Regions from separate parts of the Exiguobacterium sp. s57 genome, predicted to be linked through region 1. Evidence: riboswitches for the same ligand, from Rfam matches in the RefSeq annotation. Region 1 holds a riboswitch; each other region holds the start of a gene.
The links. Region 1 has a riboswitch for thiamine pyrophosphate ahead of thiT (energy-coupled thiamine transporter ThiT). Riboswitches for the same ligand answer to the same signal wherever they lie in the genome.
Positions count from the first base shown of each region.

Region 1 (4,395 bases):
TAAAAGAACCTGCTCCAGAAACTCGGTCAATTAGCGCGATAACCTCATTCATTATTCAAATCCTTGCGAGTAATGTCAAGTTTTTTTCTTGTCATGGTATGATTTTCTAGTTGCATCGGGAAAAAAGCCGTGCTAATATAAACGAGTGTCTATTAGGACGAACCCACATAAAAAAGGAGGGGAAACGCATGGCACGTAAATGCTACGTAACAGGTAAATCACCTAAATCAGGTAACAACCGTTCGCACGCACTCAACAAGACAAAACGTACTTGGGGTGTGAACGTACAAAAAGTTCGTATTCTCGTTGACGGTAAACCGAAACGCGTTTGGGTTTCAGCTCGCGCACTTAAATCTGGTCTCGTTGAACGCGTATAATACTTATACACGAACGAATAAATCCCAGCGGCATTCGCCGATGGGATTTTTTTTGCTTATTTTTTGACGACCATGACGAGAACGATCCCCCGATGAACCGTCAATCGGGCAAATGCTTCAGTCCATTCATTGGAAATCGTCAGCGCTTCTTCACTCTTGATGTCATGATGTTCGAGCGGGTACTTGACACCATCAATAGAAATAGTCGCTGTCTTCCAAGGTATGAAAGACAAATAGTAGCCTTCTTTTTTTGAAAAGCTATAATCACCGGCTTTAACGAGATAGACCGTTTGACCATTCCCATGCAAAACCATCTCAGGATACTTCTCGAGCAAACCGACGTTCGCGAACGTCATATCGACTCGCCCACCGAGCGCCCCGTATACGTGCATCCTCGTTGCCCCTCGCTCTCTTGCCAACTGAAGCGCAATCTCAAGGTCCGTCACATCTTTCTCGGACGGATAGCGTAACGCTTCTTTCGGTGGTTTTCCCACAAACGAGTCAAAATCTCCGACCACAACGTCCGGTTCAATCCCTTCATCTAACAGTCTCTGATAACCTCCATCAACACCGATGACATAATCGGCATGACGCGGTAAAGGAATAACTTCCGGACTTGCCGCGACGATCAAGACATTCATTGACGAATGTCCCGTGTAGCTACACGTGTGAAACGTGGAGCTGTTGTAAAGAGTAATACTAATACGATGGCTGAAATAATAAAGGATGGGGCCATGTACGTCGCGTTATAACCGAGTGAATACGCTACGACCGGGCCTTCCGCATACTCGGCGAAAAAGACGATACCCGAGATGACATGTGCCGCGTAACGCAACACCGACCCGATCAAGGCACCGAGCACCAAATATGTCGCGAGTGTCTTCGTCGCACCTTGACCGGCCGCCTGTTTCACACGACCAGCAAACACACCCGCCATACCGACGAGGCCATAAGCGACCGTATAGTCGAGCAAGAACTGTACAGGCGTGAAGATGTAGGCACCGAACAACAGTTGAAGCGTCCCGACGAGTGCACCTGTCGCAAGTCCCCCTTTCAATCCGTGACGGAATGCCATCACAAAGATCGGGAGCATCGCTAGACTAATCGAGCCCCCTTGTGGCAAGCGGTATGGGATGAGTAAATCAAAGATTAGCCCGAGCGCCGCAAACAATGAAATTTCGATGAGCGCTTGTAATTTAAAACGTGATTTCATCTTTCTTCCTCCTTTAACTGTTTGAACGACAAAAAGCAGCATGACGTAAACGCCATGCTGCTTAGATTCGCAACGTGCATTTTCGCCACATCCCTACGTCCGTGTGAACGGAACAGGTTCAAAGGGTTAGCGTATGCCTCTCAGCCACATCATGTGACACCCCTTGCGACAATATCTTGTTGTTCTATCGTTGATTATACACGAGATGCGCCACGAATGCTATCGATGGCTGCTTTATAATCCGGTTGATTGTAGATGGCCGAACCGGCAACTAGTACATCGGCACCCGCATCGATGCAATGTTTCGCCGTCTCTTCGTTGACCCCACCATCGATTTCAATTTCAAAATCAAGTTGGCGATCCTGACGCAGTTGGTTGAGCGCTGAAATTTTCGGTACGACCGATTCAATGAACGCTTGTCCACCAAACCCTGGGTTGACGGTCATGAGCAATACCATATCAACATCTGGGAGCACATGTTCGATCGTCGACAATGGTGTATGCGGATTCAAGACGACTCCACATTTCGCACCAGCCACTTTGATTTGTTGCAAGACACGATGCAAATGGTTCGTTGCTTCCACATGAACGGTCACGATATCCGCGCCTGCCTTCACAAAATCTTCCACGTATCGCTCCGGTTGGTCAATCATCAAGTGCACATCGAGGACCATATCTGATTTTTTACGTAAGCTCGCGAGCACAGGTAGACCAATCGAAATGTTTGGCACGAACTGACCGTCCATCACATCGAAATGGATATAGTCTGCTCCCGCTTCTTGAACAGCTTTCACTTCTGCCTCCAAATTGGCAAAATCGGCAGCTAAAATGGATGGTGCAATTTTAATCATCTGTCAATACCTCCGTTTTCGATCATTTAACTCTTCCATAAAGGTAACATAATTATCGTAGCGAGTTGAAGCAATTTTACCATCTTGAACGGCTTGTTTAATGGCGCAGCCTGGTTCGTTGATGTGAACACATCCTCGGAACTTGCAATCGTCGTGTCGTTCGACAAACTCCGGGAAACACCATCTGAGCTCATCAGTCTCGAGTTCCTGTGGAAACTCCAAACTCGAAAATCCCGGTGTATCTGCTACTAGTCCGTCCGCCAATTGAATCAACGTCACATGACGCGTCGTATGCTTCCCCCGACCGAGCGACTTGGAGATTTTACCGGTTGCTAACTCGAGTTCTGGTGCGACTGCATTCAGTAGCGAACTTTTTCCGACGCCCGTCTGCCCGGCGAAGACACTCGTCTTCCCTTTAAAGAGTCTCCGTACTTGCTCGACTCCATCCGAAAGCTCCGTTGACGTCTCAATCACATCATATCCGATTGCACGATAGCAATCCGCCGCCTCTTGAATCGATCCGGTTTCTGTTTCACTCAGCAAGTCCATCTTCGTCAAGACGATGATCGGATGGATCTGTTTTGACTCAATCAGAATGAGGAATCGATCAAGCAAATGATAGGAAAATGCTGGCTCTTTTACTGAAAAGAGGAGAAATGCTTGATCGATGTTGGCAATCGGCGGTCGGACGAGATGGTTCTGACGCTCCTCTACTTCAAGAATATAGCCGGTCCCATCCTCTTGGTCTTGAATCACTACATCGTCACCAACTACAGGCGAGATGTTACGTTTCCGAAAGTTTCCTCTGGCGCGACACCGAATCTCTTGATTCGATTCGGTCATGACATCATAAAATCCACCCTGTAAGCGAATAATCGTTCCTTTCAATATGACTACCTCCTTTAAAAAGAGGTGACGCTACCGTCACCTCTTTATTGTGCCTCTTTGGCTTGCGCATATGTGACTGAATCAGTTCGGACGATCTCACCATCAACTTCAATCGTTGCTGTCCCGACTTCGTTGGGGGCAATGACGAGCGTATACGAATACGTTGTTGTTTCTGTGATTTCATCTCGTAATACTTCAATTTCACCACGTGCATCGACCGTACGAATGACAACTTCGACCGCTTTCGGTTTTTTGTCTTTATCCGGTTGCTCAACTTCGACACTGACTTCTCGTTCAATCGAAACATCGGTCGGTTCAACGCCCTCTGAGACGATGACTGTGAGTTCTGTACCAGGGTCAACTGCAGTCCCTGCCGTCGGAAGTTGGCGGATGATTTGACCTTTTGGAACACTTGTCGAAAATTCATCACGTCTCACAATTTTCAGTTTGTTTTGCTCAGCATAGGTCGACGCTTCCTCGAACGTGTACCCGGCAAGATTCGACAGTTCCACTTTGTTGCTTCCTGTCGATACGACGAGCGTGACCGTTACTTCAGACGGCACGACCTCTTCACCTGGTTCGAGCGATTGGGAAATAACATCTCCATTGTCGACCGTTTCTGAAGCCTTTGTTTTAATTTCAAGGTCACTGAACGCCAAGTCTTTTAGCATTCGTTCAGCCGCAGTTTGCGAAAGTCCTTCCACATTCGGCATCTCGACCGTCTCTTTACCAGCAGAAACGACAATTGACACCGTCGTGCCTCGTTTCGGTTTACGTCCTTCTTGAGGGTTTTGCGAAATGACCTCACCTTCTTTGACGTCATCGCTCGCCCGCTCTGTCACTTCGACGACAAAGCCTGCGTTTTCAAGTTCAGACGTGGCATCACCGATGCTCATTCCGACAACATCAGGTACGACGGCACGTGACACCTCATCAGCGACCACGTATGCTGCGATACCACCACCAATTAATAACACGACGAGCAAAATCCAAATCCACCATTTACGCTTCTTCTTTTTGACCGGTGGCTGTTCTTCAGATTCCTGCTCTTTTGATGCAGAAATTG
Region 1 covers NZ_JACSKR010000001.1:81,986-86,380, reverse strand. The annotation lists gene rpmB (50S ribosomal protein L28) at 189-377, shown strand; gene KNO98_RS00435 (thiamine diphosphokinase) at 434-1,018, opposite strand; gene thiT (energy-coupled thiamine transporter ThiT) at 1,015-1,590, opposite strand; TPP riboswitch at 1,664-1,764, opposite strand; gene rpe (ribulose-phosphate 3-epimerase) at 1,785-2,441, opposite strand; gene rsgA (ribosome small subunit-dependent GTPase A) at 2,445-3,332, opposite strand; gene pknB (Stk1 family PASTA domain-containing Ser/Thr kinase) at 3,374-4,395, opposite strand, start outside.

Region 2 (4,395 bases), on a different contig from region 1:
ATCGGAAATTCGGTACAAGTGCTCCACCTACCGATGTCGTCCTCACGCAGGATGAATTCCAAACGGTCTATGACCGCCATGCCTACACGTCAGCCCTCCTCGTCGAACTCGATGAAGCGGGCGTCGAACTGGCCCGGGACCCAATCGATGACGTGATCATTGCCGGGAACGGCGTGACCGAAGTGACTGCCGACTTGTTCGTGTTCGATGTCGAGAACGGATATGCCATCGTATACGACCAGGATGGAGAAATATTAAAAGGTCCCGAATCCATCTCACCGCTCTTTTGGAACGAGAAGGACTATGAGGACCTGTTAGCCAAGAATGAGGGATAATTCCGCCCCTTTTCCGATTTTAGCTATGCTATACTCAAGTCATTGAACCACCTCCACCTACGCTTCGCTTAGAAGTGGAGGATTCCTGAGTTATCCTCTCTAACGAGAGAAACGTGATCAGGCTAGCCCCGTCGTCCCGACGGTTGAAGAAGCCAACAGGCGCTCGGCTTCTTGTCTGAGGTTCAGTCCTGCGTTCACATCACGGTCGTGGTGGACCCCGCAGTTCGGGCATGTCCATTCACGCAATGCGAGATGCTTCACGTCTTTGTGTTGATGGCCGCAACCCGAGCACGCTTGGCTCGAGGCGAAGGTCTTCCCGACCTTCACGACGGTCTTCCCGTACCAGTCGGCCTTATACTCGAGCATGCGGAAGAACGCCGACCAGCTGACCTCGGAGATTGACTTGCTCAACTTGCGGTTCTTCTGCATATTCTTCACCTGCAGGGTCTCGATGCCGATGACGTCGTGGTTTTTGACGATCTCGGTCGACACCTTGTGCAGGAAGTCGGCGCGTTTGTTGGCGATTTTCTCATGGATGCGGGCGACTTTCCGCTTCTGCTTCTGGTAGTTCTTCGCCTCGGAGAGTCTCACCTTCTTGTTCAGGGCGATGCGCTGGCGACGGGACAACTTGCGCTGCTCCCTTACCAGCTTCTTCTCGAGCGTACGGAAATAACGGTCGTTCTTGTACAATGTGCCGTCCGATAGAACGGCAAAGTTCTTCAGCCCGACGTCGACGCCAACCGATGAACCGGTCTTCGGCAGTTCACCGATTTCCCGCTCTACGAGAAGGGAGACGAAATATTTGCCCGAAGCCGTGCGTCGGATCGTGGCGCTCAGGATGCGACCCTCGACCTGTCTCGATTTGGCGAAACGCACCCATTTCAGCTTCGGGAGTTTGAGTCGATGCCCGACGATCGAGACCTCGGGGAGCTGGGAATTGCCTTGGATGTTCGTCTTGTAGGATTGGACTGGGTTTCGTTTCGACTTGAAACGAGGTCGCTCGTTCTGCTTCTTGAAGAAACGGTCAAACGCATCGGCCAGGTGTCTGACGCTCGTTTGGACAGACGTGCTATCGACCTCCTTCAGCCACTCGAACTCTTGTTTCAAGAGAGGGATTTCTTTCGAACAAGAACCGTAGGACAATCCTTTCCCTGTCAGTCTGTAGCTTTCATCCCATTTCGCCAGGAAGTGGTTGAACACGAACCGGGAACAGCCGATCGTCTTGGTGATCAGAATTTCCTGTTCCTTCGTCAGATAGATCCGAAACTTGTAACCCTTGTGCTTCACCATATGACGTTCACCTCCTTGGTGGAATTATACCCGAAAGACAGGCTGGCGATTCATCTCCCACTTTCACGTAAGCCCTGTCCTTAACGTTTAGAAGTGGGAGTATTCTCGCCTAATTTTAATAAACGACCACTAGGGGAGCCTTCGGGCTGAGACGGCATTTGCCGGACCCTTTGAACCTGATCTGGCTCATACCAGCGTAGGGAAGTGGCTTGGGATACGTCTCTGTATATCCACGCCATTTTTCCGTCTGGAAACGTGGCGTTTTTATTTTGAAAGGAGACTATTCATGCGTATTCAACAACTCACTTGGATGGCGATGCTCGTCGCCATCGCCGTCGTCGGTTCGATGTTCATCTCGATTCCCACAGGTGTTGCCCGTGCTTATCCGATTCAGCATATGGTGAACGTGATCGCCGCAGTTACTGTCGGTCCAATCGGAGCCGTTCTCGTCGCTTTCGTCACCGGACTTATTCGCGTCATGACCGGCACAGGATCACTGCTCGCATTCCCTGGTGGCATGATTGGCGCGTTTCTTGCCGGCATTTTCTTCGTTCGTACGAATCGCGTCTATGCTGCCGCTCTCGGAGAAATCATCGGGACTGGGGTTATCGCTTCGTTGATTGCCGTCCCGTACGCGAAACTGTTGATGGGCTCGACGTTCGGTGCTTTCTTCTTCGTCCCGGCGTTCCTGGCCTCTAGTTTGACCGGCGCGCTTCTCGGTTGGCTCGTCTTGTCACGCGTCAAACAGTTGCGACCGAGTATACTCAAATAAAAGCCCCTCAATTGGATGGAAATGGTAAACTATATACAACATCTATAGAGGAGGGGTTTTATGTCTCGTTTCAATCAACTTGTAGCGGGTGGTATGTTGTTGTTTTTGTCCGGACTCTTATACACACTCGAACGCATCGCACTCTACATACGTTGGTACGCCGAAATCTCAACCGGGAGTTGGTTGGAAAAACCGACGTTTGTCGATCCGTTTCTCCAAAACTGGTTCGTTACCCTATTCTTCTTTGCAGCTATCGTTCTCTTTTCGATGGGCATGAATGCTACAAAAACAACAAGTCCAGCCGAGAATCCGACCGACTCATGACGGTCGGTTTTTTGTATGATAGACCCAAATCGCTTCACCATTCCATTCATCAATTAAGCCGCTGTCGACAAAGCCGTTCTTCGCATAAAATCGTTTCGCAGCTTCATTCTCTTGATGGAGGCTCAGGATGATATCATCGACATCATATTTTGTCTGAATCCAGTCCACCGCCATGCGTAGGCACTTCGTTCCAACGCCTTTCCCCTGTTCGTTTTGATCCATCATGAAACGATCGAGCCACACATACCGTTCTGTCTGGTTTTCTGCTCCGACCATCATGAAGCCAACCGGTCGCTCACCGTCATAGAATGCATAGCTCTGCCAATTATATTTCGTATCCTCAGCCATCTCTTGAAGCGACTCGGCATTTGTCTCGATGAATCGGGACTGTTTCTCGTCCACTGTCAGAGCGATGACTGCTTCTCGATTGACTGCATCAATCGGTTGAATCGTGATTTCATTTCCTTTCATGCTTTCACCTCATTGATTTCTATCCTTTTCTCTCTTCCATACGATTTCTTCCGTAAAAAGTTTCTTACCCCGTATCTTCAAAAGCACGCGTTCGGTACACTAAAATGAATGGGAAGTTGTCGTCTTTTTCACATCATAGCTTCATCCGCTTAGTATTTGACTAGGCCATATCGTACACTTCACCAAAATTGAATGAGAGGAATCATCCTAATGAAACAAATCCATCATATCTGTATCCAAACGCCTGACTATCTTGCGTCCAAGACATTTTACGAAGCACTCGGTTTTGAACTCGTCCAAGAGTCGCGAAACTTCCATACGCGTGACTTCAACAGTTGGCTCAAGCTCGGGGATTTTTATATCGAGCTCCAGACTGCTAAAACGGATGAAACGTTACAAGATTACTCGAAACTTGCGGCCGGTCCCGTTCATTTCGCCCTCTATGTAGATGACCTCGAAGTGGAAGTTGCACGACTCGAACAGCTCGGCGTCACGTTTTTACCGAAGCACGGTGGCAACATCTATTTCGTCGTCGACGGTCATTTAAGTAAATTGAAAGCACCGGAAGGAACCATCATCGAACTGCGCGATACGTTTCTGATTAACTGAGGCCCTGTGCCTCTTTTTTGTTGAACACATCTTCACGTTTCCCGCACTCGTCTCATCGGGAATGGATATGAAAAGGATGTGTTGTTCATGATCAAATATCTCGATTATTGGAGCTACTTGTCACTCTCCCTGGCAAAGCTCTTCTTTTTTAGCTGGTTGACCGCGACGGCGTTCGACTTTTCGTTCTTTCTCATCAACTTGGCGACGATTTTGCTCCTGACGAGTTGGGCACTCACCGTGTCATATCCGATCCGCCGATGGATTTTATACGTTTCTCTGTTCCTGCATAGTACCCTGCTCGTCTCAGACGTCTGGTACTATCGCTATTTTGAAGACTTATTATCCGTCGCTTTACTATCCGACATCGGGCAGATGGGAGATGTCGGGGGTGGCTTTTTGACGCTCATCCGCCCAATCGATGCGTTCTTCTTTATCGACCTCATCATCTACGGTTTGATTTTGCGTTATATGAAACGTCATCCTGTCCGTGAAGTGAAGCGGAACGGAAGACGGTTAGCGATTGCCGGCTTCACACTTGGATTTCTTCTTTTCACGATCCCGCTCACGCTCAGTTATCAGCGTGGGGAAAAATGG
Region 2 covers NZ_JACSKR010000002.1:355,111-359,505, forward strand. The annotation lists gene KNO98_RS08245 (hypothetical protein) at 1-335, shown strand, start outside; gene tnpB (IS200/IS605 family element RNA-guided endonuclease TnpB) at 453-1,625, opposite strand; TPP riboswitch at 1,747-1,845, shown strand; gene thiW (energy coupling factor transporter S component ThiW) at 1,912-2,397, shown strand; gene KNO98_RS08260 (hypothetical protein) at 2,458-2,721, shown strand; gene KNO98_RS08265 (GNAT family N-acetyltransferase) at 2,716-3,192, opposite strand; gene KNO98_RS08270 (VOC family protein) at 3,403-3,801, shown strand; gene KNO98_RS08275 (LTA synthase family protein) at 3,889-4,395, shown strand, end outside.
Region 2: another riboswitch for thiamine pyrophosphate. It lies ahead of thiW (energy coupling factor transporter S component ThiW); the one in region 1 lies ahead of thiT (energy-coupled thiamine transporter ThiT).

Region 3 (4,395 bases), on a different contig from region 1:
AAAATGACCGGGTCATCTTTTGAAGAAAGTCAGTTTGAAGGCGTTCTTGTAAAAGAGGGGGACTGGTCGTTCGTCAATCTTCGTCACGTGTCGCTCAAAAAGATGGATTGGTCCCATGTACGTTTAATTGAGGCGGACCTGTACGGAACTGACTTGACCGAGACGGTTTGGTATCAGGCGGACTTGTCCCGGGCGACACTTCAACATGCGGTGTGCCGTAGTGCCGACTTCAGAGGAGCACTCGTCGATGGGGTTGATTTTTCGAACGTGACGTTACAGCAAACAAAATTAGACGCGATGCAGGCGATCCAAGTCGCGCGCTCATTGGGGGCGATTGTAGAATGAAGCCGGAACAAATCATTGAACAGCTGGTTGCGTTCGCAACAGAACGTGAATACATCCGAACGGTCGTCTTGAACGGCTCGCTCGTCAATCCGAACATCCGACCAGACCCGTATCAGGATGTCGATCTTGCCTTTTACGTAGAAGACGTTCAAGCGGTTGCGACCGATCGCTCATGGATCGACATGTTTGGAGAGGTCTTGATTATGCAGACACCTGAGACGTCTGATCCCGAACGACATGTGACGTTTTTAGTGCAATATGTAGACGGACACCGTCTTGATTTGACGATTCGGCGTGTTGATCAACTTGAAGCGATGCTCGAATCCGACTCGCTCAGTCAAATCATCTTTGACCGAGATGATCATCCAGATGTGACGCCGTCAGACACATCGTATCGTGTGAAACATCCGTCTGCTGACGAGTATGCGGCTTGTTGGAATGAGTTTTGGTGGGTGTCGCTCTATGTCGTCAAAGGAATCAAGCGGCATCAAGTGCTATATGCGCTCGACCACCTCGACATCATGCGGAATATGCTCCGTCAGATGATGGAATGGAACATCGGTTATGCGACAGATTTCTCGGTGAATCTTGGGAAGTCAGGGGACGGGATGCGCGACCATTTACCGGAAGAGTTATGGGAGATGCTCGGGGCGACGTATGCCTCGGCTGAACTGAGCGCCATTGAGGACACGCATGACCGATTACAATCACTCTTTTTCTTTTGCGCGCAACGCGTCGCCGAACAAGGCCATTTCGTATTTCAGGAGGAAGAAGCGAGACGCGTCCGTGCTGCATGTGCAACACTTCGACATTCGAACGATTAATGACGGCGAGAGCCGGGAAACGCTCCTTATAGAGAAAGGAGCGTTTTTTCATGAATCCATATACGACATTTATTGCCCTTTTAGTCGGAAGTCTCGTCCTCTTTGTCGGCATTCGTTTAAAGAAATGGCCAATCATTTTGGTTGCGATGCTTCCTCTTGGTCTCGTCGCGTTCAATATGTTTTTGCTCATCACCGGACGCTAGAAAATCTTCACTCGTCTTTCTGATACATCGATTTGATGAAGAAGGCACTCGGTAATAAAATACCGATTGCGCCTTCGATGATAGCGAATAATCGGGTCAATCCGATTGGCAACAAATCACCAAAGCCAATCGATAGTAGGGTGACCCCGCTGAAGTACAGGAGGTTTTCCCAAGTCGGTTCGACAGCATTCATGGATTCGAGTGAGGTCACAAGAATGACTGAATCGCGAGATAGCGCATAATAAATCAACGTGAACCCTAACATGACACCAAATAGGCTGACGAATAACTGAGCGAACAACCTCCCATCAAATCCTGTCTGTTTATACGTTTAACGTTTGAAAAACCAAAACACGTTCAAGCTGATGAAGAGTAATGCAATCGTCAATAAAATCGTATTCATTCTGTCCACATCCTTTTCTTATCAATGTGCTTCCTTATCCATTCCCGAAGCGAAGAATGAAAAACGGGATCGGAAAAGGTTTGCAATTGATGAAAAAATTGATAGAATGTGGTCGAAGACGACTGAATTTCATAATGTTTGCCACTAGGGGAGTCGCGTTACGCGGCTGAGATGGACATGGTCCAGACCCTTTGAACCTGATCTAGTTCACGCTAGCGTAGGGAAGTGGGCGAAACGACTCATATGGCTTCACCTAGATATGACTGTTCGAGACGCCGCTTCCGTTATGGGAGGCGGCGTCTTTTATCTGTTATAAGGGGGAGTTCATATGAAATTTACAGATCACTTACGTCAGGAAGCAGATGGATTGTTTGAAGCAAGCTTTCATCACCCGTTTGTCCGTTCACTCGGAGAAGGAACGCTCGATGAGAAGAAGTTCAGACATTACGTCATGCAAGACTCTTATTATTTGAATCAGTTTTCGAAAGTGCAGGCGAAGGGGGCGACGCTCGCACCGACGATGGAACTATCAAGCCGTTTTTTAACACATGCCTTACACACGATTGAGGCGGAACTCTCACTTCATCGAGAGTTCTTTACGATGCTCGACGTGACGGATGTCGAATTGGCGACATTCGAGCCGGCTCCGACCGCTTATGCGTATGCGCTCCATATGCAACAGGCAGGACCGACACTCGGGGACGTGCTCGCGTCGATCCTTCCGTGCTACTGGGTGTATTACGAGATTGGCGAACGTCTTAAAGACAAGCGTCCTGATCATCCGATTTATTCGGCCTGGATTGCGACGTATGGCTCAGAGTGGTTCCGTGAATTGGTGGAAGAACAAATCGATCGATTAGATGAGCTCGCAGGGCAAGCGACAGAAGAAGAGCGTGTGCGTTATACGAAACTGTTCTTGAAGAGTTGCTATTACGAAGTCGCTTTTTGGGAAATGGCTTGGACACTTGAGTCGTGGACATTGTCACAGGAGGTCAACCAATGAGACATGAGATTTGGAGTGAGATTCGGAAGCAGGCACCGCTCATTCACAACATCACGAACACAGTCGTGGCGAATTTTTCGGCGAATGGACTGCTCGCCATCGGTGCCTCTCCCGTCATGGCGGATGCAATCGAAGAAGTGGCAGAGATGACATTTATAAGTGATGCGCTCGTGTTAAATATCGGGACACTTGGTACGATGACCGAAGCCACGATGATTCGTGCAGGGCAGGCGGCGAACGAGGCAGGATGCCCCATTGTACTCGATCCGGTCGGAGTCGGGGCGACGTCATTCCGACGAGATGTGGTCGAACGTATTTTGCGTCACGTGCGTGTCACGGCCATTCGAGGAAATGCAGGAGAAATCGCGACGTTGATTGGTGTCGATTGGGCAGCTCGTGGTGTCGATGCTGGAGACGGTGCATGCGAACCGCGACAATTGGCGCTTGAAGCAGCGAAACGATACGGATGTGTCGTGGCCGTGACTGGAAAAGAAGATATGGTCAGCGACGGGAACGTCGTCATGGAAATACACGGCGGGACGAAACGCATGACTGAGACGACCGGTACGGGATGTTTACTCAGTGCAGTGGTCGGAGCTTGTCTAGCAGTCGAAAAGAACGCCCTTAAAGCGACGGTGACCGCCATGTCAGGCTATGCTTATTCCGGTGAGCTAGCGAGTGAGCGAGCAGAAGGACCGGGAGACTTTCCGATTCACTTTTTAAATGCCCTCCATCAATTGACGCAACATACAATTCCGACGAATCGAATCGAGGTGTCGACATGATGAAACCTCAAGTTTTGACGATTGCAGGATCTGATTCAGGCGGAGGAGCCGGCATTCAAGCCGATCTCAAAACGTTTCAAGAGCTCGGCGTATTCGGGACGAGCGTGCTGACTGCAATCACAGCCCAGAACACACTAGGGGTCCATGGAATTGAGGCTATTTCCACGGAAATGATTACCCGACAAATCGATGCGGTAGCTGATGATTTTAGCATCACCGCTTGTAAAACCGGGATGTTGGTGGACGCTGAACGAATTGAAGCGGTGGCGAAGGCGCTCGAACGATATCGTTTCGAACATGTTGTCGTCGATCCTGTCATGGTAGCGAAAGGGGGCGCCTCTTTGTTGCAAGTTAGCGCGGTCGAAGCACTTCGCACGAAGCTGTTGCCACAGGCGACCATCGTGACCCCGAACATTCCAGAGGCAGAAGTGTTGGCGGGGATGGAGATTCGGACCGAGGCAGACCGGATGAAGGCAGCGCAGGTGATTCGAGCCCTTGGCGTCGATATCGTGATTATCAAAGGCGGACATTCGAATGATGTAGAAGCCGTTGACTTAATCGTGACCGAGTCTGAAGCGTTCCGCGTAAAAGCACCTCGAATCCAAACGAAAGATACGCACGGGACGGGATGTACGTTCTCTGCCGCATTGACAGCTGAACTAGCGTATGGGAAGACACTACGTCAAGCGGTCGTTGACGCAAAACGATTCATTCATCAGGCGATTGCACATGGATTATCGATTGGGCAAGGTCATGGACCGACTAATCACTGGGGACATCGCCTAGCGAAAGGAGAACAGATTACCATTGACGTCATGTACGAAACAAGTAC
Region 3 covers NZ_JACSKR010000002.1:322,424-326,818, reverse strand. The annotation lists gene KNO98_RS08040 (pentapeptide repeat-containing protein) at 1-345, shown strand, start outside; gene KNO98_RS08035 (aminoglycoside 6-adenylyltransferase) at 342-1,169, shown strand; gene KNO98_RS08030 (hypothetical protein) at 1,220-1,372, shown strand; gene KNO98_RS08025 (ion channel) at 1,380-1,673, opposite strand; TPP riboswitch at 1,912-2,016, shown strand; gene tenA (thiaminase II) at 2,104-2,778, shown strand; gene thiM (hydroxyethylthiazole kinase) at 2,775-3,563, shown strand; gene thiD (bifunctional hydroxymethylpyrimidine kinase/phosphomethylpyrimidine kinase) at 3,563-4,395, shown strand, end outside; gene thiE (thiamine phosphate synthase) at 4,371-4,395, shown strand, end outside.
Region 3: another riboswitch for thiamine pyrophosphate. It lies ahead of tenA (thiaminase II); the one in region 1 lies ahead of thiT (energy-coupled thiamine transporter ThiT).

Region 4 (4,395 bases), 380 kb from region 1:
CATGGCCAAACTGCAGTTCTTGCTCGACCGAATTCATGAAAAATAAGTGTTCCGGAGATTGAGGGACGAGTCCGACACGGCGATCACATTCCGTCAAACTTCGTAAAAACGTCGACTTTCCGCTCCCATTCGGACCCAATATGGCGATCACTTCCCCAATGCGAACTTGAAGTGTCACACTTTTTAATTGGAATGTATCACGCACCACCTCGTCGACCACATAGTGCTCGACTTCTTGTTGTGGTGTTGACGACGGTGTGAATGTAAAATCATCGACCGATCGAAACGGTTCGTTACGTACAATCCGTCCTTCTTCAAGTTCGATCTGCCAATCAAAAAAGTCTCCCCACATATGCGCGCGATGTTCGACAACGATGACGTTCACGTCATCCATTTGATCGAGCCATTCGACGAATCGATACGCGGTCACCGGGTCAAGGTGCGTCAACGGCTCATCGAGAAGCAACCATTCCGGTTGTCCAACCATGGCGCAGGCGACGGCAATCCGCTGTTTCTCCCCGCCTGACAAGGAATCGATGAGTCGATTTCGATAATCGGTCAGTTGGAGTGACTCGAGAATCTCTGTCACGCGCTGATCGATTACCTCGACTTGTGTCTCCAAATTTTCGAGTGTGAAGATGAGTTCCTCTTCCACCCGTTCCATCACGAACTGTGTGTCCGGGTCTTGGAACACGGTCCCGACCCGCTGATTGATCTCGCCCGGTGCATAGTCGTCGTATGATCGTCCGAACAGTTCGAGTCTGCCTTCAAGGATCCCATCACAATTCTCTGGATAGAGACGGTTAAATAGCGCAAGAAGCGTCGATTTCCCACTTCCGCTCGCTCCGCTCAATACGGTACGTCCAGGTCGTATGGAAAGTGTCACACCTTTTAAAATGGTGTCCTGACTTTCTGGAAACCGGAATGAGAGCGATTCTGTCTCAACCATGAACGTTCCCACTCCGAGCGATTGCATAGCCGCGAAGTGAACCTGTCTTCAATAACAAATCACTAAGCAACTTCCCTCCAATTCCTGCGATGACCATGCCACTAACCGCACGGAGCCCGAACATCGTCGCTACATATCCCGGTTCAAGCATCGCAAATCCGCTCATGAAGTAGGTATACACGAAACTCGTGACGGCCGAGCCAAATCCAGCAAGCATGAGAACCCAAAGTTCGTATCGACGATAACCCGTCATTGCAAAGACGGCTTCAGCACCAAGACCTTGAACGATGCCGACCAGGATGATGCGCGGTCCGATCGCATTCCCAATCAACATTTCAATCGTCGCAGCCATCACTTCCGAAATGAAGGCAGCACCCGGTTTTCGAATGATATACGCCGAGATGATTGACACGATGAACCAGATACCGAAGATCCACTCATAGGCGATTGGTCCAATCAACCCTGCCCATAAATTCCCGATATGGACGAACAATAAATAGACAACGGCAAAAACGACAGACAATACGGAGACGAGGACGACCTCTTTCAATTTCCACGACTTAAGCATGTTGACCTCCATGTGACGGACTGTTCACACTGAACGTCACCGTCATGACGACGTGTCGATTCTTCTCGCGCGTCCGGTTGAACGCCGCCTCGTAATACGAGAACACATCATCCAAATTCCCATGAATGCCTGACGCATAATGCATGGAGTCATTATACACACCAGCCTGTTTCGCTTGTTCGATTTCATCATAGATGAGATCCATATAGTTACCTGCACCCATCGGATAAAGCGCGAACTGTGAAGAGACATACTGCTCTCTTGACATTCCATTCAATGGTTGTGGTGGTGCATCGAGCGCCTCATCCCCAGCCGAATCTCCCGGACATCCGACGGAGAAGGTTCCGCTCATCGAGACATGGCGTCCTTCTTCCGAAGCCAGACTCAAGACTGTCCGTGCGACGTCGAACACGTGCTCGACGCGCCCTCGGATCACGGTCGATACGTCATCCGTATGTCGCCACACCCCTGTCATATTTGTTCCTTTCAATGCCCCTTTAATCGTCCCGACAAAGTCATCTGTCATCGGGCTAAGCGTGAAGCGAAATCCGACAATCGGACTCGTGCCACATGATTCATTCATCTTGTTTCCCCCTCTATATATGTTTGCATAGAAAAAGCCGCATTCATGAGAATGCAGCAACAAAATCTATACAAACTTGCATAGAGAAAGTGCCACACTTCCTCACGCCAGTATTACCTGGATCGAGTTATAAGGGATCGGAGCCATGCTCACATCTCAGCCGAAGCACCCCTAGTGCAGTCATTGATATGCGGTTACTTATGCAGTCACAGTATAGCGATGTTTCGTCACTTTGTAAACGGTCAATCTGAATAAGTGACGAGTTGGCCATTACCAGGAAGTGGGTCATGGAAGGCATTCCACGGCTCCACCATCTCCTCATCCGTCAACAAGCAAGCATCAAGTGACCGCTCGACCGTCTCCCGGTCCATCCGTTGACCGATGAGGACCAATTCGTTCTGTCGATCTCCGTACGGCTCGATGTAGTCCTCGCGTAGTTCAGGTTCTGAGGCAAACATCGCCTCTCGTTCATTCTCCGGAAGTGTCGCTAGCCAACGGCCCGCGTGTTCGAGCGTCGACGCGTATCCGGCTTGAGAGAAGAGACAGGCTAGGTCGTTCCGTGACGCAATCCATAAGAACCCTTTGGCGCGAACGATTTCTTCTGGATAATGCTCCATCCAATTCATCAAACGCTCAGGATGGAACGGTCGACGACGACGGTAAACGAACGAACTGATCCCATACTCTTCCGTTTCCGGCGTATGTTCTTCTGCCTCGAGCTCTTGAATCCATCCCGCCGCATGCATCGCCTGATCGAAATCGAACAAACGGACGTCTAGTAGATTGTCTAACGCCACGTCCGAGTAGGTCGAAGTCAACAATCGTGCGCTCGGGTTGAGCGTCTTGAGCAGACCCTTCATCTCCTGCAGCTCCGCTTCAGTCACCCGGTCCGCCTTATTCAATACGATGATATCCGCAAATTCGACTTGGTCGACGAGTAGGTCGACGACTTCGCGAACGTCACCTGTGTCGACGGCTTGTTGACGTTCTATGAGCGATTCACCGGAATTGAAATCCTTGAAGAAGCGGTACGCGTCGACGACGGTGACCATCGCATCGATATAGACACGGCTCGTCAAATCGATTCCGAGCGCATCATCGGCATACGTGAACGTCTGTGCGACGGGAATTGGCTCGGAAATCCCTGATGACTCGATGATAATCCCATCGAGGTCACGATTCTTTGTCAGCTCTTCGACAGCCGTGAGCAAATCCTCACGGAGGGTACAACAGATGCACCCGTTCGAGAGCTCGACTAACTTTTCATCGGTACGGGAGAACCCGCCCTGTTCAATCAACTTCTCATCGATGTTCAACTCACTCATATCGTTTACGATGACCGCATATTTTTTGTGATCACGGTTATGTAAAATGTGGTTGAGCAGTGTCGTCTTCCCGCTACCAAGATAACCTGAGAGTACCGTAATTGGAATTCGTTTCATGATGGACCTCCGTTAAATAGTAATCATTACTCTTTGTATAATGTAACGGTTCCACCCTTTTGTCAATAAAAAAACACGCCTCATCGACGTGTTTTCATGAACATTCAATTATTCTTCCAACGCTTTCCGTTCTGCTTCTGAACGCGGATAGGCGTTCGCTTGCCACTCGGCTCGATAAATGGAGTCGAGCTGCGTCAATCCGACTTCATCCTCGTCCTTGTCCGAATCGACACTCGGGACCTCGTCCCACTTCGGATCGAGATAAGAATGATCCTCTTCCCGCGCTCGACTTTCTTGTAATTTTTGAATTCCCACCTTGACCGCTGCCGCAACTGCCAATCCAATACCTGCTCGCACTAACAGTCGTTTCACCATCGTATGTCCTCCTCAACGCCCAAAGCGATAAAGCGGCATCCCTTTCACATCTGTCTCGATAATAAATACCGATCCAGCGTCCGGATGTTCGGTTAACGCCTCCTCGTCCATCCCTTCACGTGCTGTTGTGATGGCTAATCGATTGAGACCATCCCCGATGAAGGCGCATGATGTGACATTCGGGGCAGGGACGTGAACTTCTAACACTTTTTCACCGGTCGATGGATCCCAGCGAGATACTTTACTTCCTGCATAATGTGCGATCCATAAAAAACCTTCCGTATCCGATGTCATGCCATCCGGGAAGCCGTCCTCTTCCGAAAAGTCGATGACGACCTTTCCGTTCGACAATGTGCCGGTCTTCATGTCAAAATCATATTGTCGAATTTTTTCGGTCGGTGTATCAATATGATAAAAAACGGAATGGTCAGGAGACCACGTCAACCCGTTTGAAAGTGTCAATTCATCCATAAGTGTT
Region 4 covers NZ_JACSKR010000001.1:464,861-469,255, forward strand. The annotation lists gene KNO98_RS02385 (ABC transporter ATP-binding protein) at 1-949, opposite strand, end outside; gene KNO98_RS02390 (ECF transporter S component) at 942-1,517, opposite strand; gene KNO98_RS02395 (YkoF family thiamine/hydroxymethylpyrimidine-binding protein) at 1,510-2,100, opposite strand; TPP riboswitch at 2,183-2,283, opposite strand; gene KNO98_RS02400 (GTP-binding protein) at 2,343-3,542, opposite strand; gene KNO98_RS02405 (hypothetical protein) at 3,651-3,917, opposite strand; gene KNO98_RS02410 (SMP-30/gluconolactonase/LRE family protein) at 3,930-4,395, opposite strand, start outside.
Region 4: another riboswitch for thiamine pyrophosphate. It lies ahead of KNO98_RS02395 (YkoF family thiamine/hydroxymethylpyrimidine-binding protein); the one in region 1 lies ahead of thiT (energy-coupled thiamine transporter ThiT).